Linked DNA regions of Archangium violaceum. Each later gene encodes a partner of the first gene's protein in a complex. Links are inferred from orthologs where the notes say so. Each region holds a gene or a part of one and is shown on either strand. Other genes may lie near its edges. The genes, in order: dnaB and dnaG.

Region 1 (15,217 bases):
ACGCCAACTTCCTGGGTAACACCCGGCTGGTGGCCGAGGTGGAGCGCAACCTCCGCATCTTCGACGAGGTGACGCGCTACCTGTCCGTGAAGCTCGCGGACGAGGTGGATCCCGAGACCCGTCCGGTGCTCGAGGACCTGAAGCTGGCCGGCGACGTCGAGGAGACCCGCCCGGGTGCGGCGCCCGCTGCTGAGCGCGTCGATACCGCGGACGAGGCCCCCGAGGCGGATGAGGAGACCACCGAGGAGGCCTAGTGCCATCCCGGTCGTCTTCCACGGACCCATTCCAGAGACGAGAGAACACTCATGATCGGCAATGATAGGAACGCTCCGCGTGGCGGGGACAGGGACAGGGGTGACAGGGACGGTGGCCGCGGCGGCGGCGCGGGTGGTGATGACGAGAAGCGTGGTGGCCGTGGCTTCGGCCGCAAGAAGGTCTGCCGCTTCTGCGCCGAGAAGAACGCCAAGGTGGACTTCAAGGATCAGTCGACCCTGAAGTACTTCGTCACCGAGCGCGGCAAGATCATCCCCCGCCGCATCTCCGGTAACTGCGCCAAGCACCAGCGTGAGATCGCCACCGCGATCAAGCGCGCTCGCGGCCTGGCGCTGCTCCCCTACAACGCGATGGTCGGCTAGCCCGGCCCCTCGAACGAACGGAGACATCACATGAAGGTCATTCTTCGTGAGGACGTCGCGAACCTGGGCAAGTCCGGGGAGCTCGTGACGGTGAAGGACGGCTTCGGCCGCAACTACCTGCTGCCGCGCAAGCTCGCGGTGCTGGCCACCGAGCAGAACGTGCGCCAGCTCGAGCACGAGCGCGCTGTCATCTCGGCGCGCAACGCCAAGCTGAAGGGCGCCGCCGAGGAGCAGGCCAAGAAGCTGGGCGCGGTGAAGGTCACCATCCGCCGCAAGGTGGGTGAGCAGGACAAGCTGTACGGCTCCGTCACCGTGCTGGACATCGCCGAGGCGCTCGCCGCCCAGGGCCAGACGGTGGACCGCCGCCAGCTGCACCTGGCCGAGCCCATCAAGGCCACGGGTCAGTACGAGGTGGAGCTGCGGCTGCACCGCGACGTGGCGGCGAAGATCAAGGTCGAGGTCGCGGCGGAGGCCTGAGCCCTCCCCCCGCCTGTGAAGCACCAGGGCCGTCCGGGATTCGACTCCCGGGCGGCCCTTCCTTTTGCGGGAGGGAGCCAGTCCACCCGCCCTGGCATGTCGGAGGCCGCTGCCAAGGTGCTCGCTACAGACCTGTAGCGACGCGGTATACTGGCCGGGCACCCATGGACAACATCCTCGATATTCGGACCGGTGGCAGGAAATCCCACGAGGACCTCGCCGCGGAGCGCGCGGTGCTGGGCGCGGTGCTCGCGGACAACACGATCGTCGCCAGCATCGCGGAGGTGGTGCACCCGGACGACTTCGCCAGTCCGGCGCACTCGCAGATCTTCGCCGCGATGCTCAAGCTGGACGGCTCCTCACGGCAGGTGGACCACCTGACGCTGGCCGAGGAGCTGAAGGTGCTCGGGCAGCTGGCGGGAGTGGGTGGCCCGGCCTACCTGATGAGCCTGGACCAGATGGTGCCCGTGCCGGGCAACGTCATCCAGTACGCGAAGATCGTCAAGGACCAGGCCATCCGGCGGAGGCTGGCCGGCGTGGGGCGGGAGATCCAGGAGCTCGCGAGCCAGGAGACGGGCGAGCTGGACGTGCTGCTGGACGAGGCCGAGCGCAAGGTCTTCAACCTGGCGGAGAAGAAGCGCGAGGGAGATCTGCGGCCCGTCAGCGAGCTGATGGAGCACACGCTGGACCTCCTGGACAAGATGAAGACCGCGACGACGGGCATCACCGGCCTGTCGACGGGTTACGTCGACCTGGACAACCAGCTCACGGGACTGCACGGCGGCGAGCTCATCATCCTCGCGGCGCGCCCCGGCTGCGGAAAGACGTCCTTCGCGATGAACATCGCCACGCACGTGGGGCTCGCGGAGGAGCCGAAGGCTGCGGCCATCTTCAGCCTGGAAATGCCCGCGGATCAGCTGCTCATGCGTCTGCTGGCCTCGAGCGCGCGTGTGGACATGAAGAAGCTGCGCGGCGGCCGGCTCACCCCACATGACGAGGAGAAGTTCCAGGAGATGGCGGGCAAGCTCTACAACGCCCCCATCTACATCGACGACTCGGGCGGCCTGTCCCCGTTCGACTTGCGCGCCAAGGCGCGGCGGCTCAAGCAGAGGGATCCGCGGCTGTCGCTGATCGTCATCGACTACCTCCAGCTGATGCACCAGAAGGGCAAGGTGGAGAGCCGCCAGCTGGAAATCGCGGAGATCTCCCGCGCGCTCAAGCAGCTGGCCAAGGAGCTGGAGGTGCCCATCATCGCGCTCTCGCAGCTCAGCCGTAAGGTGGAGGAGCGCAAGGGCGGCAAGCCGATGCTCTCGGACCTGCGTGAGTCGGGCGCCATCGAGCAGGACGCCGACGTGGTGATGTTCATCCACCGCGAGGACCAGACCGAGGGCGAGGGCGGCGGCGGGGGTGGCGGAGGAGGAGGCGGCGGTGGGGGTGGCGGAACCACGGCGATCCCCGTGCAGCTCGTCATCGCCAAGCAGCGTAACGGCCCCATCGGAGACATCGACCTGGTCTTCCTCGCCGAGTACACGCGCTTCGAGAGCCGGGCCCGCATGGAGTAGGCCGCGTGCGGCCTACGATCCCGGAAGCTCAGTCACGGCCGGAGCGCAGGTAGCGCGTCACATGGGCCTTCGCCCGGCGCGCGGCGGCAGTGGGCGGCCTGCCCCTGCCCAGCTCCACCGCGAAGGCCGAGGCCAGCCGACAGCCCGTCCCCCGGCGCTCGGGTGGGCGCTCCAATCGAGTGCCTTCCAGCACCACGTCCCGCTCCGGCAGGCACAGCACGTCCACCGCCCCCGTGGCCCGGTGCCCGCCCTTCACCAGCACCGCGCCGAAGCCGTGGGCCACCAGCGCCCTCCCCGCCTCGCGAGCCTCCTCCACCGTGCGCACCGCTCCCCCGCCGAGCAGCCACGCCGCCTCGTCCAGGTTCGGGGTGAGCACCACCTTCGGTCCCGCCAGCGACAGGTAGTGCCGCCGCGTCAGCTTCGAGAGTGACTCGCCCCTCGAGGTCCGCACGACCGGGTCCACCACCCACCACGCGTCCACGCCCTCGAGCGCCTCGCGCAGCGCGGCCAGCTGCGACGGCCCGGGCACCTGGCCCAGCTTCACCGCGTGCAGCGGCCCCAGCTCGAGCGCCGCCTTCACCTGGGCCCTCAACACGCGCGGCGGCGTGGACTGGTACAGGAAGGTTCCCCGCCCCTGCGCCGTCTGCGCGGATGGCACCGCCACGGGCGCCCCACCGAGCGCCCGCACCGCCGCCACGTCCGAGAGCAGCCCCGCTCGTCCCGTGGGCTCGTGGCCCGCGCACAGCAGGATGCGCGGCGCCCCAGTCACCGCCGGTGCTCGCGTGCCTTCTGGATGAACGCCCGGTACACGCCCACGTTCACCGGCACCGTGTTGAGCATCAACTCCGGGTGCCACTGCACACCCAATGCGAAGGCGTGCTGGGGCGACTCGATGGCCTCCACCACCCCATCCGGTGACACCGCGCTCACCACCACCTGGGGGCCCATGCGGCACGCCGCCTGGTGGTGCGTGGAGTTCACCATCAGCTGACCCCGGCCGACCGCATCCGCCAGGAGCGTCCCCTCTCGCACGTCCACCGGGTGCTGCGGCTGGGTCCGGTCGTGCTTCTGCTCGTGCTCGTGTGCCCCCTGCACCTCGCGGCCGATGTCCTGGTGCAGCGTGCCTCCGAGCACCACGTTGAGCAGCTGCATGCCCCCGCAGATGCCCAGCACCGGCATGTTGCGCTTGAGCGCCCCACGCATCAGCGCCGTCTCGAAGGCGGTGCGCGACAGCTTCAGCGGCCCCATGCCCTCACGGGCCGTCTCACCATAGGCCTCGGGCGGAATGTCGAAGGCCCCGCCCGTGACGAGCAGCCCGGAGATACGATCCAGGTACGCGTCCACGCACGCCAGCTCGTCCGAGTACGGCAGCACGAAGGGCAGGCCCCCCGCGCGCAGTACCGCGTCCGCGTAGGGCACCTTCAGCTCGTAGTACGCGAACGCCGAGTCCGGCCGGTTCGCGCTGTAGTCCGGGGTGATACCGATGTTCGGCCGGCGCGGAGGCTGGCCATGAAGTTTGTGCGTCATACGTCTCCGCTCGCGAGGCTAGCCCCCAGGGCGCCCCTGTCAAAAGCAGAGGAAAGGCGCCGGACGCGCTCGGCAATGTCCTCGGCGAGCGAGAACGAACCTCGGGGAAGGGATGGAACGAGGGGAACGTTCATCGGCTCCGGGACGGGTGTGGGTTCAGTGGCGTTGACAGAGGGCAGCCCTGCTATAAGGTGGCGCGCCCTTTTCCAAGAGATTCCGAGGAGTTGACGATGGCCGATACGACAGACCCCAAGTACCTCGACAAGCGCACGGCCGACCGCTACCTGCGCAGTGGCGAGCTGGACGAGAAGGCGTACCAGCACCACATCGAGTCCCTGCCGGACGTGGCCGAGAAGGCCGTCCCCGTCGAGACGGTGATGCACGACGAGCTCGAGAACGACGAGGACTTCGACGACGAGGACTTCGACGACGAGGACGACGACGAGGATCTCGAGGACGAGGAGGACGAGGGCGACAAGGACTCCGAGTCGGCCGAGTGACGCCATGAGCGAGGAGAAGCGCGGAGAGACGTTCGTGATGAAGGGCGAGGCGCGGCAGAGCGCGCCCGAGGCGCCCATCACCTTCAGCACCTTCCTCATCGGCCTGGCCTCCAGCGCCCTCATCCACCTGGGTGAGGCGCCCAATCCGGAGACGGGCAGGTCCGAGCGGGATTTGATTCTCGCCCGGCAGAGCCTGGATCTGCTGGGAATGCTGCACGACAAGACGCGCGGCAACCTCACGTCCGAGGAGCAGCAGCTCTTCGACAACCTCCTCGCCGACCTGCGCCTGCGCTTCGTGGAGGCGAGCAAGCGGTGAGTCGACCGGTCTCCCCCTCCCAGGGCCTGCCGCGAGGCATCCGCTTCGCGGCGTTCGTCTGCCTCGTGCTCTCCGCCTTCACGGGCTTCTTCGCCCTGAGTGAGTCCATGGGGCTCAGCCGGCTCTCGGAATTCAGGGAGGCCAGCGGCTCGTCGAACTTCTCCATCGTGGGCGATCCCTCCATCGACGCACGCATCGCCGACGCGCAGCTCGCCGCGCTCGAGCCCATGCGCGAGTCGCGCGCGCTCACCCTGGGGGCGCTCTCGGTGGCCTGTGCCCTCGTCTTCGTCGCCGCGGGCCGGATGCTCCGCCCCGATGGGCTCCCCCTGGAACGGATGCGCCGGATGCTCGGGGGAGCCGCCATCACCGCGGCCCTGCTGCGCACCATCGACGGAGCCCAGGGGGCCGTGGTGGCCCGGCGCATGGGCCCCGTCATGGTCGAGGCCATGAGGACCCTCCCCGAGTTCCAGGGTCCGGCCGCCGATCACCTCCAGGTCATGCCCTGGCTCGTCTCCGCCAGCGCGGTGGGGCTGACGGCGCTCGTCGCCGGCACCTTCGCCCTGCTCGGCCAGTACTTCCGCAGCGAACACGTCCGCCAGGCCGTCAGCCTCCTGGACGGCGATCTCGCCGAAGAAGAGGACTGAGCACCTCCTCGCGCCGGGCCCTCCTCAGGGCCTCAGGCCGGGACGCCTCGCAGCAGCTGATCCAGGGGAGACGGTGAATCCGGCCCCGAGCCGTTGAGCACCAGCCTCGTCCCCTGCATGCGGTGCAGTTGCAGCAGCAGCTCGCGCTCCACCCCGAAGACCCACGCCAGGTGGCCCATCGGCCACTGGGCCTGCATCCGCGCGAAGGCCTCGTCGTCGAACTCGCCGTCCAGGCACTCGGGAAGCTCCACCTCGTCGTACAGCAGGCGCTCCCCACCGACGTGCTGCCCTCCTCCGAAGGCCTTGACCTCCTCGTACTCCTGGGGGTCGTACACGTAGGAGTGGACGGTGACGCCCACCTCCCTGGACAGCAATCGGGCCAGGGTGTGGTGCTCGCTATACCAGTGCGAGCCCCTCCGCCCCGCCGTGTGGGGTCCATCCAGGGCCAGCCGGACGATCTTGCGCCGGCGGTAGACGGACACCGTCAGCAGGGAGTCCGCCGGGGCACCATCCTCGGCAAGCGCCTGCCGGGCCAGCTCCATCAGCTTCAGGCCGCCCAGGGATTCAACTCGAATGAGATAACCGCCATGCGCTTCCAGTGGATGCCCCCCGGTGTGCGGGCGGGCATATACCCGGGCTGACCTGGGAAAGGCAACTCCCGGAGAGCCTGGAAGAACGTGGAGGATCCAACCATCCGGGCCGCACGGGACGTGAAAGGTAGGGGGGGCCGCGCGTGCTTGCCAAGGGGTCCCCGACCCTTACGTTGGTGACATGCGACTCGACAAATACACAGTGAAGGCGCAGGAGGCCATTCAAGAGGGACAGTCCCTGGCCCGGCGGGCCGACAATCCGAACTATGAGCCGGAGCACCTCGCGACGGCACTGCTCGGACAGAAGGACGGCATCGTCGAGCCGCTGCTCCGCAAGATTGGCGTGGATGTCAAACTGTTCGCCGGCCGGTTGGGGGAGACGCTCCAGAAGCTGCCGAGGATGCAGGGCGGCGAAGGCGCGATGCTCAGCCAGCGGCTGCTGAAGACTTTCGACAAGGCCGAGGACGAGGCGAAGTCCCTCAAGGACGACTTCATCTCCAGCGAGCACCTGCTGCTGGCCCTCACGCAGGACAAGGGGGCCGTGGGCGAGGTGCTGAAGTCCTCCGGCGTGACGCGCGAGCGCGTGCTGTCCAGCCTGAAGGAGGTGCGGGGTTCCGGCCGCGTGACGAGCCAGGATGCCGAGTCCACCTACCAGGCGCTGGAGAAGTACGGCCGCGATCTCACGGACGCGGCGCGGGCCGGGAAGCTGGATCCCGTCATCGGACGTGACGAGGAGATCCGCCGCTGCATCCAGGTGCTCAGCCGGCGCACGAAGAACAACCCGGTGCTCATCGGTGAGCCGGGCGTGGGCAAGACGGCCATCGTCGAGGGCCTGGCGCGGCGGATCATCGACGGGGACGTGCCCGAGGGGCTGAAGAACAAGCGCCTCGTGACACTGGACCTGGGCGCGATGGTGGCCGGAGCCAAGTACCGCGGCGAGTTCGAGGAGCGCCTCAAGGCGGTCCTCAAGGAGGTGGCGGACGCGGCGGGGGAGATCATCCTCTTCATCGACGAGCTGCACACCCTGGTGGGCGCGGGCAAGGCCGAGGGCGCGATGGACGCGGGCAACATGCTCAAGCCGGCCCTGGCGCGCGGTGAGCTGCACTGCATCGGCGCGACCACGCTGGACGAGTACCGCAAGCACATCGAGAAGGACGCGGCCCTGGAGCGGCGCTTCCAGCCGGTGATGGTGGGCGAGCCGAGCGTGCACGACACCATCAGCATCCTGCGCGGCCTCAAGGAGCGCTACGAGGTGCACCACCACGTGCGCATCCAGGACTCCGCGCTGGTGGCGGCGGCCAACCTGTCCAACCGCTACATCTCCGACCGCTTCCTGCCGGACAAGGCCATCGACCTGGTGGACGAGGCATGCAGCCGCCTGCGCATCGAGATCGACTCGATGCCCACGGAGATCGACGACGTGCGGCGGAAGATCACCCAGCTGGAGATCGAGCGCGAGGGTCTGCGCAAGGAGACGGATCCGCACTCGAAGGAGCGGCTGTCCACGATCGAGAAGGAACTGGCGAACCTCAACGAGCGCTTCAACACGCTGAAGGCCCACTGGGACTCGGAGAAGAAGGCCATCGGCGGGATTGGCGCGCTCAAGGAGAAGCTCGAGAAGGCGAAGAACGACCAGGCGGCGGCCGAGCGGCAGGGTGACTTCAACAAGGCGGCGGAGATCAAGTACGGCGTCATCCCCGGCCTGGAGAAGGAGATCGTCCAGCAGAACGCGAAGCTGGCCGAGCTACAGAAGACCCACAAGTTCCTCAAGGAGGAGGTGGACGCGGAGGACATCGCGGCGGTGGTGGGCAAGTGGACGGGGATCCCCGTCTCCAAGCTGCTGGAGGGCGAGGTCCAGAAGCTGGTGAACATGGAGGACCGGCTGACGAAGCGGGTCATCGGCCAGCGCAGCGCCATCGAGGCGGTGAGCAACGCGGTGCGCCGTGCGCGCTCCGGGTTGCAGGACCCGAACCGGCCCATCGGCTCGTTCATCTTCCTGGGCCCCACGGGCGTGGGCAAGACGGAGACGGCCAAGGCGTTGGCGGAGTTCCTCTTCGACGACGACAGCGCGATGGTGCGCATCGACATGTCCGAGTACATGGAGAAGCACTCCGTGGCCCGGCTGGTGGGCGCGCCTCCGGGGTACGTCGGCTACGAGGAGGGAGGCCAACTCACCGAGGCGGTGCGGCGCCGGCCGTACACGGTGGTCCTGTTCGATGAGATCGAGAAGGCCCACCCGGACGTCTTCAACATGCTGCTGCAGATCCTCGACGAGGGCCGGCTGACGGACAGCCAGGGGAGGACCGTGGACTTCAAGAACACGGTGCTCATCATGACGAGCAACGTCGGCTCGCAGGCCCTGCAGGAGGGGATGGCGGGCAAGGAGGAGCTGGACGAGGCGACGCGCAACGACGTGCTGGGGATTCTGCGCCAGAACTTCCGGCCGGAGTTCCTCAACCGGGTGGACGAGATCATCATCTTCGAGCCGCTGCGGAAGAAGGACATCCAGCGCATCGTGGACCTCCAGGTGGCGAGGATGCAGAAGCTGCTGGCGGACAAGCGGCTGACGCTGGAGCTGACGGAGAAGGCGGAGGCGCTGTTGGCCGAGCGCGGGTACGATCCGACATACGGGGCCCGGCCGCTGAAGCGGGCCATCCAGAAGTACCTGATGGATCCGCTGGCGCTGAAGGTGCTGGGAGGCGAGTACCTGCCCGGGGACCACATCGTGGTGGACGCGGACAAGGACGGGCTGACCTTCGGCAAGGGCCAGGCGAAGGCCGCGTAGCACCTCACCCTCTCCCGCTGGGAGAGGGACGGGGTGAGGGTATCGAGGGCCCCGGGTTTCCGAACCTGGGGCCTTTTTCGTTCGAGAGAAACCCACGGCCCCACCCCATTGACGGCGAAGGTCATCCGGCCGAGAGTCACTCCGTGATCCTCCCCCTGGTGGCCGCCCTCGTGGTGGGCCAGCTGATCGACCCCCAGCAGCAGCCCGGCGAGGGCGCCTCCAGACCGGACGCCGCCGGTCCCGCCATCTCCGAGCCCTCCCCTTCCCCGGCCCCCCCCGAGCCCGAGGAGATCGACCGAAGCAAGCAGACGGTCGTCACCGCCTCGCGCGCCGAGCGCAAGCTCGAGGACGTGGTGGTGGCCACCGAGGTCATCACCCGGAAGCAGATCGAAGCAGTCGGCGCCCGGGACCTGGGCCAGCTCCTCCAGCAACACCCGGGAGTGGAACTGGTTCAAACCTTCCGAGGCACGGGACTGCGCCTGCAGGGCCTGGATCCCGAATACGTGCTCGTGCTCGTCGACGGCGAGCGCGTGAGCGGCCGGGTGGGCACCACGCTCGACCTGGGGCGCTTCAGCCTGCGCGACGTGGAGCGCGTGGAGATCGTCAAGGGACCGGCCGCTGCGCTCTATGGCGCGGATGCCATCGGCGGCGTGGTGAACCTCATCTCCCGGCGCGTGCAGCGCCCGCTGGAGCTGAGCGCCCGGGGCTCGTTCGGAGCGCTGCTCGAGGGCGATTTCCGCGCGAACGCGGGCACGAAGCAGGGCCCCTTCGAGGTTCGCGTGGGCGGCAGCTACCGCACCCGCAGTCCCTACGACTGGGCGCCCGCGGACGCGGCGACGAGCGGCGCGGGCATCCGCCGGTTCGACGGTGACGTGGCGCTCGCCTATGCCCCGGATGAGCGCTCGCGGCTGTGGCTGCGCAGCCAGTACAACCAGCGTGACGAGAACGCCGTCGACCTCAACCCCTCGGGCGCGGTGCTCGACCGGAGACAGCGGCAGGAGCAGTTCGACCTCTCGCTCGGCGGCAGGAAGCAGCTCGCCGATGACACCTCCCTGCTCGTCCGGGGACACTTCGGCCTGTTCCGGGATCAACTCCTGCAAGACCAGCGCGGCTCGCGGGCGCTCGACGACTACTCGCAGAACTTCAATCGCCTCTACGAAGGCGTCATCCAGGCGGACCACCGCATGGGCCATCACGCGATCACCGGAGGCATCGAGGTGCTCGGCGAGCGGCTCTCCTCGGCACGGCTCGAGGAGAGCCCGGTGGGCCGCATCCGGGGCGGAGCGTTCCTCCAGGACGAGTGGGATGTGGCGTTGTCATCGGACGGCTCGGGGCCGAAGCTGAAGGTGGCACCGGGCTTCCGCTTCGACCTGGACTCGCAGTTCGGCGGAGCGCCCTCGCCACGGCTCGCCCTCAAGCTGGATCCCATCCCGGCCCTGACGGCACGAGCCTCGGTGGGACTCGGGTTCCGCCCGCCGTCGTTCCAGGAGCTGTACCTGCGCTTCTCCAACCAGGGCATCGGCTACGTCGTCGCGGGAAACCGCAACCTCACGGCCGAGCGCTCTGCGGCGGTGAACGTGGGCCTGGACTGGCGCCCGCCCATCGACGGGTGGATCTTCTCCGTGAGCGGCTTCCACACCCGGCTCAACAACCTCATCAACGTCACGGCCAGCGGGGTGCCCAACCCGGATGATCCGGTGACCTACAACTACGAGAACGTGGCCAGGGCGTACACGCAGGGACTCGAGCTCAACGGACACTTCCGCCTGCCCGTGCGCGCCACGTACCTGGACCTGTCCTATACACGGCTCGACGCGAAGGATGTCACGCGTGACCGCCCACTGGAGGGCCGAGCCCGGCACCGGGTCAACGCGCAACTCTCCACGAGGGTCCGCCCGCTGAACCTCGAGGCCACCGTCCGTGGCTCGTGGGTGGGTGGCCGGCCCTACTACCTGGGCACGGATGGCGGCATGGCGAACGTGATCGGCCTGGGCGAGGAGGAGGAGGTGTGGGCGCCGTCGTATTTCGATCTCGAGGCCCAGGTCACCTACAAGCTGAAGGGTGGGTTCGAGGTCTTCGTCAACGGCTACAACCTGCTCAACGCGGGCGACCAGCGGTTCAACCCGCGGACTCCGCGAGGCGTGCTGGGCGGAGTCCAGTGGGAATACTGAGCAAAGCTCCCTCTCCCTCTGGGAGAGGGCTGGGGTGAGGGTCGACATGCGGATGCGGATTCACGGGACGATGCTGCTCCTCGGCCTCTCGGTGGCGGGCTGCGCGACCGACCTGCGCGAGGACTACCCGTTCGACGGCCAGGCCAGCGGCGACAAGCTCGTCGAGGTGACGGCGCAGGAGGATGGGAGCAACGTCGCCATCATCGACGCGACGAACAAGTCCGCCACAGTCTTCTTCGACATCGACGAGGGCCGGGAGATGAAGACCGACGAGGCCTTCGACACCAACGAGTGGGACCTGTCCTTCCAGCGCTACGTCATCACGATGAACGGAGGAGGCGGCAACCCGACGGGCGAGGTCTCGGTGGCGGTGCTCGAGGACACGAGTTGGGACGCGCTCACGTCGGCGCCGGCCGAGGGCTATCAGCAGGACGCCTCGCAGCCGGTGTTCAGCGACGTGGAGGGCGGCTGGTACGCCTACGATCTCGTCCAGCACAAGCTCGTCACCCGTGACGGGCTGCTGTACGTGGTGCGCAGTAGCAGCGGGCAGTACTACAAGCTGCGGATGCTCTCGTACTACGACAGCGCGGGCACACCGGCGCGGCTCTCGTTCCGCTATCAGCGGCTGGCCTCGCCCTCCGCGGCCCCCTGAGCCCCGAGCCGCGAGGCCGCCTCGCGCGCCGCGGCACTCTGCGGATCTCGCTCGAGCACGAGCCGCCACACCTCCCGGGCCCGGGCTCCCTGGCCGAGCGTCTCCAGACAATCGCCCCACGCGAGCAGCGCGCCGCCCCCCTGCCCCTTGTACGGGTGCGCCGCCCCGGCCTCGAAGTGACGCGAGGCCTCCGCCAACCGCCCCCGTGCCAGGGCGATCCGCCCGAGCATGAACAACCCATTGCGCGTGCTCGCGGCGCGGCGCGCGAGTGCCAACCCCTCGCGCGCTTCCCTCTCCGCCTCGTCGTACCGCTGGAGCACGAGCAGCACCGCGGCGCGGGTGAAGGCCACCTCGCTCCAGTACACGCGGGGCAGTTCCCCACGATTCAACGGCTCGAGCGTCGCGAGCGCCTCGGCGCCGTGCCCGGTATGCGCCAGGATCCACCCCCGTTGCAGGAGGAGCGCATGCCGGAGGATCGGCTCGTCCGCCGCCTCCTCCTCGACTGCCCGCAGACGCGCGCTGGCGGCCTCCCAGTCCCCGAGGTTGTAGAGCGCCTCGGAGAGATTGAGCTGAACCAGGCCCCGCTGCTCGTCGGGCCCCAGCTCCTCCGAGGCACGCGAGTCCGGGCTCTTCCAGCCCCGCTCGACGCCAAGCGCCTCCTGGTAGAGCCCCGCGTTAATGAAGGTGTTGACGGCCGTGTTGGCGAGCCCCCAATCCCCCGCGGCCCGGGCCTCGTCCGCGAGGCGCCTTGCCCCCTCGACGGCTCGTGCGGTGTTCCCGAGCGCCTCATGGGCATGCACCCGGAGCTGATGCAGCGACCGCCTCATCAGCTCGTCGGGGCCCAGCAGCTCGATGGCGCGGGTGAGGCGGAACGTGCCGCGGTAGGCGCCCCAGTGAAAGCTGCACTCCTCCGCCAGCGCGAAGAGTACGGAGATGGCCGGCTGCCGGAGCAGCAGCAGGACCACGGGCAGGAGGACGAGCGCGAGCCAGGACATGAGGAGAGGGACGTGCCTCAGCGTACCTCGCATGCGCACCGGAGGAAGAAAGGCTGCCCGCCGCGGACGTTCATGGAGCGCCCCGACAACATATCCTCCACCCGGAACGAGGCCGCCCTTCAAGGCCCGGAGTCGAACGGACACGCGAACGCTCACGGCACCATCCACCGCGACGGCGAGCCCGAGGAGCACTCAGGGAGCCCGGGCCTCCGCCCCGTAGGACGCGGGAGGCGACGCGCGAGGCATCATCCGCCACCGGCACGTGGGCCCGATGAGCGTGAGGGCCCCCTGGGCCGCGAGCGCCAGCAGCGAGCGCAACACGTCGTATCCGCCCCGAGCGGGTGTGGGCAGCGGCACGCTGAAGCAGAGCGCGTCATCGTCCCGCACGGGCTCGCAGGGCGCGAGCGCCTGCACGAGCTTGTACATGGGCAGGTTGCCCGCCAGCACGCGGAACTCGAAGCGCTCCACGCCCCGCTCGTGCGCGGCCTCCACCAGCCTGTCCATCAGGATCCGGCCGAGCCCCTTGCCCTGGGCATCATCCACCACGGTGATGGCCACCTCGGCGACCTCGGGGGACTCCGCCAGGCGGAAGAACCGGGCGACGCCCAACCCCACCTCCTTGCCAACCGGGCTCCACGTCACCGCCCCGATGGCCACGTGCTGCTCCCCGTCCACGCTCGTGAGGTAGCGCAGCTCCTCCTCGGACAGCCGGGGCTTGGAGAACAAGAAGCGCTGGAAGCGCGAGCGGGCGGAGAGCCGCTCGAAGCCGTCCCGCAGCAGCGCGGCGTCCTCGGGCCGCACCATCCGCAGCTCCGCCCACGACCCATCCGCGAGCGCCAGACGCTCCCGGTAATGAGGATGGAAACGACGGTAGGGCTGCATCACGAACCTCCAGGTCGTTCGGGGATGGTGGGTTCGATGCCGCAACGCGTCAAGCCACCCTGGACTCCCGGCCAGGGCCAGGGGGAACTAGCGAACAGCCCGAGCTCCGGTCGAAAGCCGGGACGCCCCCTCCAGGGCCAGGAGTGTCGTGATTCCGGGCGTTTGCAGAGGACGTCCGAGGTGCCCGAGCGCAGCACATCCCACGAGCACTCGGCTACCGTGGCGCGAGAGGGCACGGACATGGTGGGGAGCGACGATGCGGCGTCCCCCATGGGAGCGCCAAGCCGTTGAATACACAGCCTCCTCGCTCGTCCAGGGTCCTGACGCTCCGCCTCTCTTCCTCTCCAATCGTATGCGCTCGCATCCCCTGGCCTCGCGCTTCTCCTCACTTCTCGCGCTCCTGGTGTTGAGCGGCTGCAACACCGCCTACCGGCAGGCCATGTCCCAGGCCAAGGAGGCGGCGATTCGCGGCGACTTCATGACGGCGGCCCGCTCCTACCGGACGGCCTGTGCCGCCGCCCCCGATGACGAGATGGCCTGCACCCGGGTCCCCATCTTCGCGGAGAAGGCCACGGCCCAGGCCCTCGAGTCCGCGCGCCCACCGTGCGAGGCGGGGGACCTGGATCGGTGCATCCCTCCCCTGCTGGACTCCCTGGACCTCATCCCCAACCACCCCGAGGTCACCGAGATGCTCGAGAAGGCCAGCCAGCTCCACACGGAGCGCTGTGCCGGCAAGTGGAACGCGGAGGGCTCGCTGGAAACACAGGTGGCCGGGCTCGCCTGCCTCCAGACCCGTGGCCACCAGTTCCCCCTCCCGAGCTACCAGACACTTCTCACCGAGCGCGCGAGCCGGATCGCCTCGCGCTTCGCGGAGCTCGCCATGACCGCGGAGAACCAGGGCACGGCGGGTGCCGCCACGGTGCTGTGGTCCGCGGCGCAGTGCCTCGCGCCCGGCGCGGACACGAGCTCACGGACCGAACAGACCCGCGAGGCATTCCGCTTCCAGAGCGCCATCCCCGTGGCCACCCGGCTCGAGGGCTCGATGTCGCCCCCCATCGCCCGGGAGCTGTCCGATCTCTGCCATCGCCTGACTCCAGGACTGCCTTTCTGGGCGCGGTGCGCGGAGACCGGGACGGTGCCCGGCCAGCCGGCGCCACTCGAGCTCCAGGTGGACGCGCTCATCCAGCGCGTCATGGAGAACGTCAGCGAGGACGTGCGCAGCGTGGACTACGTCAGCGGCACGCGGTGGGTCTCCAATCCGGATTACGCCGCCGCCGAGAAGCGCCTCGCGCAGGCCGAGCGCGAGTACCGGAGGGCCGAGAAGCATCGGGATGACATGGACGACGAGTGCGCGAACGAGACGGACACGCACGAGGCGAGCTGTGTCGGGTGTCCCGAGCCCTCCAGCAAGAAGACGGCCTGCGACGAGGCCAAGGCGCTCCACGCCGCCTACGATTCCGCTTCCCGGGAGCTCAGCGCGG
Region 2 (15,268 bases), 4.3 Mb from region 1 along the record:
CGCGGAGGTGGATGCCTTCATCGCCAGCACCCGGGCCGCGGGTGCCGAGCCCCTCATCACCGTGCCCATGATAGGGTGGGTGGCACGGCTCGGAGCCAACCGCTCCGGCCTGGCCAGCTTCTCCATCGCCAAATATGGCCCGCAGCAGGATCGCGACGTGCAGTGGTTCCCCGACGCGGGCAATGGCATCCGGACCAATGGGCAGTACATCACCAACAACGACCCCAACGACGCCAACATGCCGGTGGATCAGCTCTTCCAGCGGGATTGGGTGCTCCACCTCCTCGCGCGCTGGGGCTCGCCAGTCTCCGGTGGGGTGAGACTCTTCACGATGGATAACGAACCGAGCATCTGGCACGTCACCCACCGCGACGTCCATCCCACGGGAGCCACCATGGAGGAGGTGCGCAACCGGTTGCTGAACCATGCGGCCATGGTGAAGGACACGGCTCCGGGGGCGCTCGTGCTCGGACCCGAGGAGTGGGGGTGGAGCGGCTATATCTACAGCGGGTATGACCAGCAATATGGCGCCGCGAACGGGTGGGGCTGGCTTCCGGATCGCATCGCCCATGGCGGTTGGGATTACCTGCCGTGGCTGCTCGACCAGTTCCGCCAGAACGAGCAGTCCACCGGGCGGCGGCTGTTGGACATCTTCACCGTCCACTACTACCCCCAGGGCGGCGAATTCAGCAGCGACACCACCACCGCCATGCAGCTGCGGCGCAACCGCTCGACGCGTGCGCTGTGGGATCCCAGCTACACGGACGAGTCGTGGATCCAGGACGAGGTCATGCTGATTCCCCGTCTGAAGAGCTGGGTCCAGAGCTACTACCCCGGGACGAGGATTGGCATCACCGAATACAACTGGGGCGCGGATGCCCACATCAACGGAGCCACCGCGCAGGCCGACATCCTGGGCCTCTTCGGGCGCGAGGGGCTCGACTATGGTGTCCGGTGGGAGTCGCCAGCCGCCTCCACGCCCACCTTCAAGGCGATGAAGCTGTACCGCAACTATGACGGTCTCAACTCGACCTTCGGGGACGTGAGCGTCTCGTGCACCGTGCCCAACCCGGACACGCTCTCGGCGTTCGCCTCCGAGCGCTCCAGCGATGGAGCCCTCACCGTCATGGTCATCAACAAGGTGCTGACGGGAGAGACCCCCGTCACGTTGAGCCTGCCGGGCTTCACCCATGCGGGGGGGGCGCAGCGCTGGCAGCTCACGTCGGCCAACACGATCACCCGACTGCCGGATGTCGCCGTCTCGGCTGGGAAGGTGACCACCCGCGTGCCTCCGCAGAGCGTCACGCTCTTCGTCATCGCGGCCGGCCGCGTCAACCAGCCCCCGGTGGCGAACGCCACGGCGACCCCCGCTTCGGGCCCGGCGCCACTCACGGTGGGCTTCAGCGGTGCGGGTTCGGTGGACTCGGACGGAACGATCGTGTCGTACGCCTGGAGCTTTGGCGATGGCCAGTCGGGCACGGGCTCCACGGTGAGCCATACCTATACACAGCCGGGTACCTATACCGCGACGCTCACGGTGACGGACAATGAGGGAGCCTCCGCCTCCGACACCGTGACGATCTCGGTGCTCACCCCCATCCCACTGGCGGCACCGACCGGTTTCTACACCCAGTACACCAGCCCGACGGTGACGCTGCGCTGGACGGACAATTCCCTGACGGAAGAGGGCTTCATCCTCGAGCGTTCACCCGACACCTGGCCTCCACAGTTCGTGGAGATCGGGCGGGTGAGCACCAACGTCACGACGTATGTGGACACGGTGGTCCCGGGCAGTTACCTGTACCGGGCCAAGGCCTTCCAGGGGGCGACGTCTTCCGCCTACTCGAACATGGACAGCGTCACGGTGAGATAGCGACTCTCGAGCGCGCCGCCTCGCTCGAGACATCCATCCACTACTCAACCAAACGTCACGTTTTCATGGACCTCCTCGGGGAATACGGGGACATCCCGTCTTTCCCGCTTAAAGGATAGGTCATGAATCGTCACGTTGGAGCCACGAACGTCGGCGGGCGTCTCCTGGTGCTGCTACCGCTGCTGGGCGGGTTGTTCTCGCCCGGGGGCTCACTCGCGGGCCTGGGCGCCCAAGACGCCTCCGCTGTCGACGCCTCGGACTGCCCAGGTTTCCCCCAGCAACGCGTTGCCGGAGTACCCGCGCCCGCAGATGGTGCGGGCCCATTGGTTGAACCTCAATGGTGAGTGGCAGTTCGCCAATGCCACCGCGGGCCAGACACCGCCCTTCGGCCAGAACCTGGCGGAGAGTGTGCTGGTCCCATTTCCCATCGAGTCGGCGCTCTCCGGCATCCAGCGTCACCAGGATCGCATGTGGTACCGGCGCACCTTCACCGTTCCGTGATCACCGACGTGGAGAATGAGATCAACGGCATCCTGACCTACGATCGGGCCGTGGTGAAGCCAGACGCCGCCCAGGTGCGCGCGGTCCACGACACCCTGATCGCCGCGTCGCGACAGCTCAACAACCAGGGTCCCCTGCCCCTCAACCAGTACCGCTCGCTCCAGGTGGTGACACCGGGCTACACCGACCGCTGCTACGTGCGCCACGCCGACAGTCTGGGCGCCACCGCGCTCGTCAGCGCCACGAGCAGTGGCACGCTCAAGCAGGACGCGACCTTCAAGATCGTGGCCGGCCTGGCAGAAGGGAGCTGCTACTCCTTCGAGTCGCGCAACTACCCCGGCCGCTACCTGCGGCATGCCAACTCCCGTATCCGCAACGATGCGCGCGATGGCTCGGCGCTGTTCGATCAGGACGCCACGTTCTGTGCCCAGCCGGGTCGCGCCGGTAGCGGCGTCTCGTTCGAGTCCTACAACTACCCCGGCCGTTTCATCCGCCACTACAGCGCGGAGCTGTGGAGCACCGAAGGCGCGGGGAGCACCTGGAACAGCCCCACCAGCTTCAACCAGGACGTGAGCTGGAGCGTGGCCGCCCCCTGGGCGCCCTGACTCGAGCCCGGCGGGGATGCCGGAGAACCCGCTCGACTCCGTTCTCCGGCATCCGATCGGCTACTGAGGCTCCTGCGTGGTTGAGGAGTCGTCTTCCTCGGCGCCGGCACCGCCGGTGCCCAGGTCGTCCTGCGAGCGGGGCTCGAGCCTGGAGCCACTCGTATCGATGGCATCCGGGTCGGTCACGGGGTCCTCGTAACCGGAGCCGCCCGTGCTTCCCCGGTCCTCCTGAGGCACCGTGTAGCCCTTATAGATGCCAGGGGTACGCTCCTCGGTGCCGGCGCCGCCCGTGCCTCCGGGACTGGTGGAGTCCGGAGTGGTGCCGCCCTGGTTCTCGGCCGGGGTCTGCGCCGGATCCGTGGACGAACCCCGCTGCGCGGCGCTGTCCGACTTGCACGCGGTACCGAAGGCCATGGCGCCAGCGAGGAGGCCGGTCAGAAGAAGCCTGGTCCTGGACATGGTGTCTCTCCTTGAGAGGAAGCGATGTGAGCCAGAAAGCTGCTCAGCAGGTCCATTCCCGTCAGGGAGCGCCTGGTTGATCTCCTGCTCCACGGGACGGCTGGCGGGAGGGCTCGCCAGCAATCCGCTGTCGCTTCCTCACCCGTCCTTCAGCAGCTCGTGGAGGACCTCGGTGGCGTAGGCCCCCTTGGGCAGCTCGAAGGTGAGCACCAGGTCCTCCCCTTCCACCTCCAGCGAGGGGTTCCCGAGCCGCACCCGGTAGGGCCTGCGCCCGCCCTGGGTCTCGTCGCCTCCACGTCTGAAGTCATCCAGCGTCACGCCCTCGTCGGCGAGCAGCTTCGCCTCGGCCTCGGCCACGGCGTGAGCGGCCGAGGTCATCTTCGGCCCGAAGAGGGGCCCGGCGGGGCTCACCTCGAAGGCGGCCACGCGAGGCCCATCCACCTCGGGGGACTCGCAGACGAAGAGGCCCCCCGAGTCCTCGCGGCGCAGCACGTCACCGAGGAGCGCCTTGTCGAAGGTGCCCGCGCGCAGCCGGTCCACCAGGGCGCGGTTGAAGAGGCGGGACTGGAAGGCCGAGAGGTACAGCTTGCGCTGGAACTTGTCGGGGCGGCGCGGCAGCCGCTGGCCCAGCACCAGCAGCCGGCCGAAGTCCGCGTTGTCGCCCTCGCGCCCGAAGCGCTGGTCGCCGAAGTAGTTGGGCACGCCCCCGGCGCTCAGCCGGGTGAAGCTCTCGCGAGCGGCCCCCAGGTCCTTCACGCCCCTCAGGCGCAGCCGGAAGCGGTTTCCCTTGAGGTGTCCGGTGCGCAGCTTGTTGCCATGGCGCCGCGTCCACAGCACGCGCACGCCATCCAGGGTGAAGTCCGCGACGCGCGCCTCGGCCCGAGCGGGCACGGAGAGGAGCTGCCGGGTGATGGCCTGCCGGTCCTTCATCCCCGCCACGCCCACGTCGCCCTCGTCCACGCCCAGCAGGGTGGCCAGGGCCCGCACCACCTCGCGGGTGTCCCGGCCGCGCTTCTCCACCCAGAGGTAGAGGTGCTCGCCCTCTCCCGAGGGCTCGTAGGCGGGCAGCTCCTCCACCTCGAAGTCCTCGGGGACGAGCTTGAAGGCGCCACCGCAGCCCGGCACGTCCTCCGTCAGCCGGGGTCTCTCGGTGCTCATGTCAGGACCCGCCGAGCGCGGCGAGCATGTCCTTCACGCGCCGGGCGAGGTCCTCGTCCGCGCGCGACTCGAGCAGCTCCCCCGCCTGGAAGAGGAGGAAGAACATCACGTCGCTGAGCGCCTGCCGGAAGGCGACCAGCGGCTCCGTGCCCAACAGGGCGCGGTTCTGATCGTAGGCATCCAGCAGCTTCGCGTCCGGAAGGCTCCCGTCTGGCGCGAAGGCCAGCCCCGTCAGCACCGGCGACGAGGACAGCGCCTGTCCCGAGAGCGCGGCATTGGCCGAGGCGATGAACTCGCGCGCCAGGCCCTGCTTGGACACCTCGGTGGCGATCTCCCGGAAGATGCGGTTGAAGACGCGCACCACGTCGCGCACGTCCACCACCGGGGGCGGCACCGGAGGCGTGGTGATGGCGCGCAGCCCCGACTGCGAGTGGCGCACCGTGGGGATGCCGGTGGAGGACGGCCGCACCACGGGAATCCCCATGAAGGTCTTCGGGCGCACCGCCGGAATGCCGGAGAGGGACTGCGCCGTGCCGCCCAGGGGCTTGTCGGAGAGTTGCACGAAGCCGCCCTCCAGCAGGCCGTAGACGACCTTGGTGACGTCGAACTCGGACAGCCGGGCGGCCTGCCCGAGGTCCAGCAGCGTGCGGCGGCCATCCACCAGGGCCAGCACCTTGTCCTCGTCCGGCTCCAGCTTGGCGTTCGCCATCCCCTTCTTCAGCACGTAGAGGCGGCTGTGGGGGATGCGTTTGCGGAAGTGCGCCAGCTCGTCGATCTTCCGGATGCTGTCCATCAGCAGGCTCTGCGTGGACAGCTGGATGTTGTGGCCGAGCTTGTCCTCCACCGGCTGGTCGACGAGGAAGAAGCTGCCCTCGCGGCACAGGACGATGGCGTGGAAGATCTCACTCACCTGGTGGGTGACGCACTTGAAGAGATCGTGCGCCTGGAGCAGGCCCCGCTCCACCAGGGCGCGGCCAATCTTGGAGGGCGGGTGCTCGCGCAGCACGGCCTCGAGCTGGGGACGATCCAGGTAGCCCAACCGGACGAGCACCTCGCCGAGCCGGTCCGCCGCCACGTCCGAGGTGGCTCCACGCACCTCGCCCTCGCGCAGGATGACCGAGCGCTCGCCTCCGGGCGAATGCACGCGCACGACGCCGCTCCAGCGCGCCTGGCTGAGGAAGGCGATGAGGTCCGAGACAGGAAAGCCCGCCGCGTCACCGGAGAGCACCACGCGCGGGGTGGGAAGCGAGCCGCCCTCGGCGGGCGAACGCGAGAAGACGAGCAGGTCCGGAGAGGTCGGCTGCAGCACGTACGAGCCCGTGCGGCCCGCCAGCGCTGGTGGCTGCTGGGTTTGCGTCCCCGGCCGTTCGTCGGGAACGAGTTGGGTGCCGTCGATGCGGAAGCGCTGGCTCATGTCACCGTCAGTCAGCGGCCCACGCGTTGTTGTTGGCGCGCCACTCGAGTTCGTCTTCCAGGGTGTGGTTGAGCGTCTCCTCGGAGAGGCCCATCTGCAGGTCGAAGAAACGGCCGTTGAAGAAGAGGCTGGGGGTGCCGCGGATGTTCGCCGCGTTGCCCATCGACTTGTACTTGTCCAGCTCCTTCGCGTAGGTGCCAGCCTGCAGCGCCTTCTGCAGCTCCGCGCCCTTCAGCCCGAGCTTGTTGGCCAGCCCCACGATGGTGGCCTGGGACAGGTTCTGCGCGTTCTCGAAGAGGGCGTCGTGCATCTCCCAGAACTTGCCCTGGTCTCGCGCCCAGAGGACGGCCTGGCCCGCGGGCACCGCGTTGGGGTGCATGGGGAGCGGGAACGGGATGTTGCAGAAGCGCACCTTGGTGGGGTTCTTCTTCGCGAAGGACTCGAGCACCGGGCGGGCCTTGCCGCAGTAGGGGCACTCGAAGTCGGAGAACTCCACCAGCGTCACCGGAGCCTTGGCGTCGCCCGTGCACATGCGCGGATCCACGTCGAACGTCTTCCGGGGCGCGCGAAAGGCGGAGTAGTACTCGGACAGGGCGACGATGATCTCCGAGGCCGGCACTCCGGCGGAGGCCTGACGGGCGGCGAGCCGGGCCATGCGTTTGGCGTGCTGGCAGCCGGTGTGGCCCTTGAGGCACTGCCCCAGGGTGTGGGGGCAGCCGCAGTAGCAGAACTCATCGGAGAAGACAGTGGACAGCTCGCGCTGCGCGGCGGGCGGCAGCGCGGAGAAATCCATGCCCGGGATGCCAGCGAGGGCGGAAGCTCCCGAGGAGGGCGCACCGGCCGGGGGCGGCTGGGCCGGGGCCGGAGTGGAGGGCTTCGGCGCGGCGGGCTGGGCGGGGCTGGCCGCCTCGGAGCTCTTGGAGCAGGCGAGGCCCGTCAGCGCCAGGGTGAGCGCGAGGAGGACACGGTTGCGGCGGTCGGGGAGCACGCGCCGGTCTTAGCCATGCGCGCGAGGCTTGTAAAGCAACCCCGGCTCTGCCAGGGAGGTGCCCCGCGATATGCCCAGAATCCTCTTGCTGCACACCGGCGGCACGCTGGGGATGGCCGGTGGCCGGCCGTCCGCGCTGCGCCCCGCGGCCTTCTTCAAGACGCTCAAGTCCCGCTGCCCGGAGCTCTTCCAGCTCGCCGACATCGAGCTGGAGCTCTTCTCCAACCTGGACAGCTCGGAGATGCAGCCGGAGCTGTGGAGCCGGCTGGCCGAGCACCTCTACCGCCGGCTGCCGGACTTCGACGGCGCGGTGGTGACGCACGGCACGGACACCCTCGCCCACACCGCGAGCGCCCTCTCCTTCATGCTGCCGGGGTTGCCCAAGCCGGTGGTGATGACGGGTTCGCAGCGGCCCCTGGGTGAAATCCGCACGGACGCCCGGCTCAATCTCATCGACTCGGTGCTCTCCGCCCTCCAGGGCCCGCCCGAGGTGAGCATCTGCTTCGACTCCCACCTCTACCGCGGCAACCGCACCCGCAAGGTGAAGGTGTCCGAGTACGACGCCTTCGAGAGCCCCAACTTCCCCCTGCTGGGCACACTGGGAGTGGATGCCACCTTCGCTCCCGGTCTGAGACAGAAGGGCCCCTTCCGCCTGCGCGAGAAGCTGGAATCGCGCGTCTTCCTCCTCAAGGTGTTCCCGGGGCTGGATCCCGCGCTGCCCCTGGCCCTGCTGCCCCATGTGCGTGGCCTGGTGGTGGAGGCCTATGGCGCCGGGAACTATCCCCTCGACACCCGCCTCGGCCGCTCGCTCCTGCCGCTCTTCCGGGAGGCCCGCGAGCGCGGAGTGCCGGTGGTGGTGGTGAGCCAGGCCTACCGCAACGGGGTGGACCTCACGCTCTACGAGTCCGGGGCGGCGGCGCTCGCGGAAGGCGCCTCGAGCGGGGGCGACATGACGCCCTCGGCCGCGCTGGTGAAGCTGATGCAGGGCCTCGCCTACCACCGGGACAGGGAGGCACTGGCCCGCTTCATCCAGACGCCAATTGTCGGGGAGATGACCGAGCGGGCGCCCGCTGTTCAGGAGACACCGGCCAAAAAGTCGAAGCGCGCGCGTTAAGAGAGACCATCCCTGGGCGTCCGGCTCGAGGCCTGCTTGCTGGTACCAATCCTCGACCCATAAGATGGGGGGCACGATGTCCGACGAGAAGACCGCCGTCCATTCGATTTCGGACCTGCTGGGGTCAGCCGCGCCTCAGCAGCAGAGCGCGTACCTCATCGTCATCAGCGCGAAGTCCGCTTCCGGCATCGGCCGGATGTTCAAGCTGGACCGGTCCGAGTCGGTGCTCGGCCGCAGCGTCGAGGCCCAGTTCCAGGTCGAGGACGATGGCATCTCGCGCAAGCACGCGAAGGTGGTGTCGCTCGGCGATGGCCGCTTCCAGTTGGTGGACCTGGGCAGCACCAATGGCACGTTCCTCAACGGGCTGAAGGTGAACGCCGCGCCGCTCTACGATGGCGACAAGATCCAGATCGGCTCCAACACGGTCCTGAAGTTCTCCATCCAGGATCAGCTCGAGGAGGCCTACCAGCGCAGCATCTACGAGTCGGCCACGCGGGACGGCCTGACGCGCCTGTACAACAAGAAGTACTTCATGGAGACGCTGCGCAAGGAGTTCGCGTACTGCCTGCGCCACCGGGAGCCCATGTCCCTGGTGATGTTCGACGTGGACTACTTCAAGAAGATCAATGACGTGTACGGGCACCCGGCCGGCGACTACGTGCTGACGCGCATCGCGCAGCGCGTCAGCGACACCATCCGCACCGAGGATCTGTTCGCGCGCTACGGAGGCGAGGAGTTCGCCCTCATGCTGCGCGAGTCGGGTGAGGAGCAGGCGCTGTCCTGCGCCGAGCGCTGCCGCCAGGCGGTGGACCGCACGGACTTCATCTTCAGCGGCACGCCCATCAAGGTGACCATCAGCCTGGGCGTGGCCACGCTGCACGACTCGGACTTCGCGCAGGCGGAGGAGCTGATCTCCGCGGCGGACAAGTACCTCTACCGCGCGAAGCGGGCCGGCCGGAACCGCGTGGACGGCAAGGCCATCAGCGGTCCGTAGGGCTCACGTCCCCTCGAACTCCAGCCCCGGCGTCTCCGCGAGCATCTCCACGCGGTTGCCACCCGCCTCCCGGGCCAGGTCCAGCGAGCCGCGCGCCTGACGCACGAGGTCGGCGAAGGACACCTCCCTCCCCGGAGCGAGCGCCGCCAGGCCCACGGACACGGTGGGGCGGAGGAGCTGATCATCGAAGGAGAGGCTCGAGCGGGCCACGCGCTCGCAGACGCGGCGCGCCACGGTGTGGGCCCCGGCCAGGTCCGTGTGCGGCAGCAGCAGCAGCACGTGGTCCGCCGAGTACTGCACCGGGAAGTCCGTGTCCCGCAGCGAGCGCCGGATGGCGAGCGCCAGCCCTCCGTGGAGCTGCTCTCGCAGCGCGCGGTCCCCCTTCACCGGAAGCGGATCGAAGGCCACCAGCGCGAGCGCCAGGGGCAGGCCGTAACGCCGCGAGCGCTTCACCTCGACGAAGACGAAGTCCTTGAAGTGCGCGAAGACGTAGAACTGGGTGAGCGGATCCAACAGCCCCTCGCCCGAGGCTCGCACCGGCTCGGAAGCGGGCGCGGCCCTCCCCTTGCGCACCGGCGTGCCTCGCGAGAGCGTCCGCAGCTTCATCAGCTCGGGCAGGCGCACCTTCAAATCCCTGGGGGAGACAGGGAGGGGAAGGACGCCATCCGCGAAGCCGGCCTTGCCGTGCGACTCCCCCGCCGCCAACACGAGCGCCTGCGGCAACCGCTTGCGCACCGTGCGCGCCACCTGCGCCGCCCGCTCCACCGAGGGCCCCAAAACCACCACCTGGGCCCGGCCCGGCTCCTCCTCCCACTCGGCCACGGCGGACACCTCGAGTCCCGCCTTCTCCAGTCCCTCCTTCAGCTTGCGACGCCCGGCCGCAGCCGGTTCGATGACGAGGGCTCGTGTAATCCTCATGACCACCTCTCCAGACCTCAAACCATACTGACGTACCTGAAATCTCCGCAAGGGAGCCGAGCGGGCCTCAGGGAGGTCTGAACCCCAACCGCACCAGTCCCCGTCGCGCCACGTGCTGGACGTGGGAGTCCGGATCCCTGGCCAGGGCCTCGCTGAGCGCGGAGGCGGCGAAAGGGCCGCCCAGGGAGCCCAGGGCCTCCGCCGCGGCCACCCGGACCGAGGCCACGCCGTCTTCCCGCAGCGTCCGGGCGAGGGGCTTCACGTCCTGGGCGCGGCCGAGCTGCTCCAGCGCACGGGCGGCGGCCTCGCGCACCTGCGCGTGCTGGGAATCGAGCAGGGCCACCGCGGTCTCCCCCTGCACCCGCTGACGCTGCTGGCCCACCACGCCAAGAGCCGCGACCACCACCTCCGGCGCGGAGTCCCCGAGCGCGGCACCCACGGCGGCGTCTCCTTCCGGCGAGCGAGGTCTGGCGAGCGCCCGCACCGCCCCCGCCCGCACCAGCGCCTGCGCGTCCCGCAGGAAGGTGGACAGCACCTGGAAACGGGGCCGGGCACGGCCCTCGCACTCGGCGAGCCACGCGACCGCCTCGCCCCGCACGTCCGCGAGAAGCCGCGTGTCGTTCGCCACGTCCAGGAGGAAGGGCTCACACCCCTTGTCGGTCGCGGCCACCTCCAACCACACGCGCCGGGTGGCCAGGGGGACCTCGTCCGCACGGATGCGCCGGCCCGCGACCTCCATCAGGGACAGGCCCTCGGACTCGGCGAGCCCCCGGGCCGCCAACCGGCGCACCGAGACCTCCGTGTCTCCCAGGACCCGCTCCAGCTCGCGTTGCGCCAGCGGACCATAGGACCGCAGCGACTGCACGGCGGCGCGCCGCTCCGCGACGTCGAGGGAACCGAGCCCCTTGCGCAGCGGCTCCATGTCCTGGGAGTAGACGGCGAAGAGCCGGTTGATGAGGACCCGATCCTCCGGCTTCGCCTCCAACACCAGCATCCGACCCACCGAGCCGCCCTGCTTCTCCGCCACCCGGAGGAGCGCGGAGGCGGCGATCCCATCACCGGATTCGGGGCGGCGGGCCATGGCCTCCAGCAGAACCCGGGCCGGAGCTCGACCCAGGAAGGTGGCGAGGTGGAGGAGCGCCTCTCCCCGGACCGAGGCCTCCTGCGCGTATACCTCCACCTCCAGGGCATCCCGGATGGCCTCCCGGCGAGCCCAGATACGGGCGGCGGCCGCCCCCCCCTTCGCCCCCGCGTCCTTCAGGAAGGAGGCCGTGGACTGGCCCTCCTCGGCGGCGATCCGCGCGGCGGTGAGACAGGCGAGCACCTCGTCCCTGGCCGGAGCCTCGGCCACCCAGTCCGCCAGGACCCGGCGTTCGAGCAGACCCTGGGCCTTCGCCTGGGCCCTCAGCGCCCCCCACCGTACCCGCCATTCGGGGTCCGTCAGGGCCGAGCGCAGGGCCGCCCGGGACGCGGGACCGGGCTTCACCCGCGCCAGCTCCAGCACCCAGGAATCGGCGCGGCCGGAGGTGACGCAGGACTGGCAGACCCGGGTGCGAAGGGACTGGTCCTGCACATGCCGCTGGCAGGACCTCCAGCAACCAATCGCTCCCTGGCCACCATGCTGGCCGGCCGACAACAGCAGGACGAGGAGGAGTGCGGGGCTCACGGAGGGTCCACTTTAGCCCACCCGTTACATCCTTTTCTGAGGGCATCCTTGCGTTTTCATGCCCGCTGCGTCATATCGGCGCCCCTTACATTTGCAGGCACACGGAAGGAGGTGACAGTCAATGCCCGGCATTCGAGTCAAGGACGGCGAGTCCATCGAGAGCGCTCTCAAGCGCTTCAAGAAGGCCACCGAGAAGGCTGGAATCCTCTCCGAGATCCGCAAGCGCGAGCACTACGAGAAGCCTTCCGTGAAGCGGAAGAAGAAGGCTCTCGCGGCCAAGAAGCGCGCGGTGAAGAAGGCGCGCAAGACGTACTAGCCGCCCCGTCCGGGAGCTGGGGCCGCGTCAGTCCGGCGCCCCGGCTCCCGTCCGTGTAGCACCCTTCCCACACATTCTGGAGCCCTGTATGGCCACCGTCAGAGAGCGCATCGATGCCGACCTCAAGGACGCGATGCGGTCGAAGAACGAGCTGAACACCAGCGTCCTGCGGATGCTCAAGAGCGCCATCAAGTACAAGGAAGTGGAGCCCGGCGCCACCGGCCCTCTCGACGAGGCCGCCATCCTTCAGGTCATCGGTACCCTCATCAAGCAGCGCCGCGACTCCATCGAGCAGTACAAGACCGGCGGCCGCCCCGAGCTGGCCGAGAAGGAGGAGGCGGAGATCTCCGTCCTCCAGAACTACCTGCCCAAGCAGCTCAGCCCGGACGAGCTCCGCGCCGAGGTGGAGGCCGCCATCACCCAGGCGGGCGCCAAGAGCGCCAAGGACATGGGTGCGGTGATGAAGCTCCTCACGCCCAAGCTGCAGGGCCGCGCCGAGGGCCGCGCCATCTCCGAGGAAGTGAAGAACCAGCTCTCCAAGCTGTCCTGAGGTCTCTGGCCTCGAACGGCGCCGGGCGGGTCTTGAACTTGCCCGGTCGCTGATCGGCCATTAAGGGTAGTCCGGTCGTCTTCCTACCCACTTTCCCGGGTAGCTCCGACGCGCCGAAATGGCCCTTCATCTCCACATCGCCCACCCGAGCCGCACCTACATCCGCCGTCCTTCGTGCGGGCGTATCGCGCATGTCAGGGGAATGACCCATACTCGTCCGCTGGGGCCGGTGCGCGGACCATGGGGGTCCGGCCACGCCGGGCGGAGGGGGTGGCTCTCATGATCCCCGAGCACAAAATCCAGGAAGTCCTCGAGCGGGTGGACCTGGTGGGGCTCGTCTCGCGCTACGTGGAGCTCAAGAAGGCCGGGCGCGAATTCAAGGGCCGCTGCCCGTTCCACCAGGAGAAGACCCCCTCCTTCTACGTCGTCCCCGAGAAGCGCTTCTATTTCTGCCATGGGTGCCGGGCCAGCGGCGACGCCGTGTCCTTCGTCCAGCGCTACCTGGGAAAGACGTTCCTCGACGCGGTGCGCGATCTGGCCCGTGAGGTGGGGGTGGACCTGGAGGCGGCGCAGGATCCAGCCGCCCGGGAGCGGCAGCAGCTCAAGGACGTGACCGACCTGGCGGCCGAGCACTTCCGCGCCCTGCTGTGGGAGGAGGAGGGACGCCGCGCCCGCGCCTACCTGGAGAGCCGCGGCATCTCCGAGGAGACCGCCCGGAGCTTCGGCCTGGGCTGGGCCCCGGCCGCGTGGACCTCGTTGGCGGACAAGCTGGGCAAGGCGGGGATGATCGAATGGGGCCTCAACGCGGGCCTCATCTCCAAGCGCCAGAAGGGCGACGGCTACTTCGACTTCTTCCGCAGCCGCCTCATCATCCCCATCCGCGCCCCCGAGGGCCGCCCCATCGCCTTCGGCGGCCGACTGGTGGACGCGGAGGAAGGCCCCAAGTACCTCAACTCCCGCGAGTCCCGGCTTTACAACAAGAGTGAAACGCTCTTCGGCATGGACCAGGCGCGCGATGAGATCCGCCGCCGCAAGGCCGCCGTGCTCGTGGAGGGCTATTTCGACTGCATCGCCCTGCACCAGGAGGGGGTGAAGCACACGGTGGCGCTGTGCTCCACCGCCCTCACCCCGGGCCACCTCAAGGTGCTCGGCCGCGCCGAGGCCCGTGAGCTCTTCCTGCTGCTGGACGGAGATCAGGCGGGTCTGGCCGCCGTGGAGCGCCTGGCCGGCCCCCTGCTCGCCGCGGGAGCGGCCGCCAAGGTGGCCCTGCTGCCCCAGGGCGACGACCCCGACACCTTCATCCGCCGCGAGGGCAGCGCGGGCCTGGAGCGGCTGCTCACCGAGGCCCGGCCCCTCACCAATCACGTCTTCCTCACCCTCCTCCCCCAGGGGAAGGAGGCCAGCTTCGAGGAGAAGATGGCCGCCCTGGAGCGGCTCAAGCCCGTGTCGGCGCAGCTCCCGGTGGGGCTGGTGCGCTCGGCCTTCTTCTCCGCGCTGAGCATCTGGTGCGGCCTGCCCGCGGCCGAGCTGGAGGCCTCGCTGCGCAGCAAGGCGCCCCCGCCGGTGAAGCCCGTGCCCAAGCCGGGACAGATTCCCGCCCAGGGCCAGGGCCGTCCCGGTCAGCCGCCCGCCCGGGGCTCCGCCTCCCAGGGTGCCCCCGCGCCCCGCCAGGTCCCCGTGAAGCCCCCGGACGCACTGGAGGCCCTGTACGTGGCCGCCGCCCTGCGCGAGCCCCGGCTGGTGGCCCGGGATGCCTTCCGCGTCTGCGACGAGCTGTCCCACCCCGGCCTGCGCCTGGCCCTCGCCCACGCCACCGCCGGCCACGGCACCGAGGACGCCCTCTTCGAGGCCCACGACACCGTCAAACGCGCCCTGGAGGGCGCCTGGCGCCAGCTGCCCGAGGGCGGCTCCGCGCTCGAACACACCTTCCTCCTCGTCTGCCGCAACCTCATCCTCCGCCGCATCCGCGAGCAGCTCTCCTACATCGAGCGCGCCACCCGTCAGACGGCCGGCGCACATGACCTCTCCGAGGAGACCCGACGCCTGCTTGCCCAGCGCATCGAACTGCTCGCCCTGAAGAAACGCGTGGAGGAGGAAATCCGCCCGCCTCCCCCGGGAACAAAGGCACCAATGCAACCGGTTTGAGTTCGCGTTTGTAAGAATCCTCTACTTTGCGATAGATCGGCCGGCTCGCTCCAGGCCAAGCCCCTGTTTTTCTAAGGAGAAGTACCCGAATGCCGACGCAGAAGCCCTCCTCGAAGGTGGCCGTCAAGCCCAAGAAGAAGGTGGCCCCGGAGATCCGTAAGAAGAAGAAGTCCCCGGAGGAAGCCTCGGCCAAGGGAACTGAGAGCGCCGAGGCCAGCGCCGCCCCGGCCTCCGCGAAGAAGGCGGACAAGTCCGACCGGAGCGAGAGGACCGCCGCCGCGGAGAAGGCCACCGAGGCGCTCAAGAAGCGCAAGGCGGTGACCCAGGTGGATGACGGCGACATCGATCCCGAGGAGGCCGCGGAAGAGGCGGCCGCCGCGGTCGAGGTCGATCCGGACGCGGTGGAGGACGAGGTGGACGAGGAGCCCATCGCGGACCGCAAGGAGGTCAAGGATCTCCTGGCCGCCGGCCGCGAGAAGGGCTTCCTCACCTACGACGAGGTCAATGACGCCCTGCCCGCGGACATCGTGTCGTCGGATCAGATCGACGACGTGATGAGCATGTTCG

The links.
Region 2: the proteins of dnaB (region 1) and dnaG are in contact, whole or in part, in a crystal structure (PDB 2R6A), measured with the Geobacillus stearothermophilus proteins. The link is inferred for Archangium violaceum from one-to-one orthologs. Residues at the interface, in WP_033016901.1 of Geobacillus stearothermophilus: Ser13, Glu15, Ala16, Gln18, Glu91, Leu92, Asp94, Ala95, Val96, Pro97, Thr98, Ala99, Ala100, Asn101, Tyr104, Tyr105, Ile108; in WP_049624496.1 of Geobacillus stearothermophilus: Lys456, Leu457, Leu458, Pro459, Ala460, Asn463, Ala464, Leu467, Leu535, Leu536, Ile537, Ala538, Gln544, Glu545, Asp548, Tyr549, His552.

The regions. Positions count from the first base shown.
Region 1 is NZ_CP069338.1:7,680,070-7,695,286, reverse strand. Bases 536-3,475 are described here. They hold dnaB (replicative DNA helicase), read left to right. Parts: upstream 536-1,276; coding sequence 1,277-2,674; downstream 2,675-3,475. Other genes in these bases: JQX13_RS32950 (gamma-glutamyl-gamma-aminobutyrate hydrolase family protein), read right to left, coding at 3,440-3,475; thiD (bifunctional hydroxymethylpyrimidine kinase/phosphomethylpyrimidine kinase), read right to left, coding at 2,703-3,443; rplI (50S ribosomal protein L9), read left to right, coding at 666-1,112; rpsR (30S ribosomal protein S18), read left to right, coding at 536-635. Outside these bases: rpsF (30S ribosomal protein S6), read left to right, coding at 1-254; more of rpsR, read left to right, coding at 306-535; more of JQX13_RS32950, read right to left, coding at 3,476-4,201; JQX13_RS32945 (hypothetical protein), read left to right, coding at 4,432-4,701; JQX13_RS32940 (DUF1844 domain-containing protein), read left to right, coding at 4,706-5,017; JQX13_RS32935 (hypothetical protein), read left to right, coding at 5,014-5,661; JQX13_RS32930 (hypothetical protein), read right to left, coding at 5,694-6,203; ATP-dependent chaperone ClpB, read left to right, coding at 6,433-9,036; JQX13_RS32920 (TonB-dependent receptor plug domain-containing protein), read left to right, coding at 9,180-11,207; JQX13_RS32915 (HmuY family protein), read left to right, coding at 11,242-11,859; JQX13_RS32910 (tetratricopeptide repeat protein), read right to left, coding at 11,826-12,854; JQX13_RS32905 (GNAT family N-acetyltransferase), read right to left, coding at 13,047-13,736; JQX13_RS32900 (hypothetical protein), read left to right, coding at 14,089-15,217. UniProt on the Escherichia coli protein: The main replicative DNA helicase, it participates in initiation and elongation during chromosome replication. Travels ahead of the DNA replisome, separating dsDNA into templates for DNA synthesis.
Region 2 is NZ_CP069338.1:12,025,857-12,041,124, forward strand. What follows is about bases 12,278-15,268. They hold dnaG (DNA primase), read left to right. Parts: upstream 12,278-12,835; coding sequence 12,836-14,701; downstream 14,702-15,268. Other genes in these bases: JQX13_RS50785 (GatB/YqeY domain-containing protein), read left to right, coding at 12,278-12,556; rpoD (RNA polymerase sigma factor RpoD), read left to right, coding at 14,791-15,268. Also shown: JQX13_RS50730 (glycoside hydrolase family 44 protein), read left to right, coding at 1-1,873; JQX13_RS55105 (hypothetical protein), read left to right, coding at 2,183-2,374; JQX13_RS55110 (AbfB domain-containing protein), read left to right, coding at 2,383-2,979; JQX13_RS50740 (hypothetical protein), read right to left, coding at 3,040-3,438; tRNA pseudouridine(13) synthase TruD, read right to left, coding at 3,577-4,596; JQX13_RS50750 (DUF4388 domain-containing protein), read right to left, coding at 4,598-6,010; JQX13_RS50755 (DsbA family protein), read right to left, coding at 6,018-6,998; JQX13_RS50760 (asparaginase), read left to right, coding at 7,069-8,112; JQX13_RS50765 (GGDEF domain-containing protein), read left to right, coding at 8,189-9,106; JQX13_RS50770 (GGDEF domain-containing protein), read right to left, coding at 9,110-10,024; JQX13_RS50775 (HEAT repeat domain-containing protein), read right to left, coding at 10,092-11,690; rpsU (30S ribosomal protein S21), read left to right, coding at 11,812-12,006; more of JQX13_RS50785, read left to right, coding at 12,095-12,277. UniProt on the Escherichia coli protein: RNA polymerase that catalyzes the synthesis of short RNA molecules used as primers for DNA polymerase during DNA replication.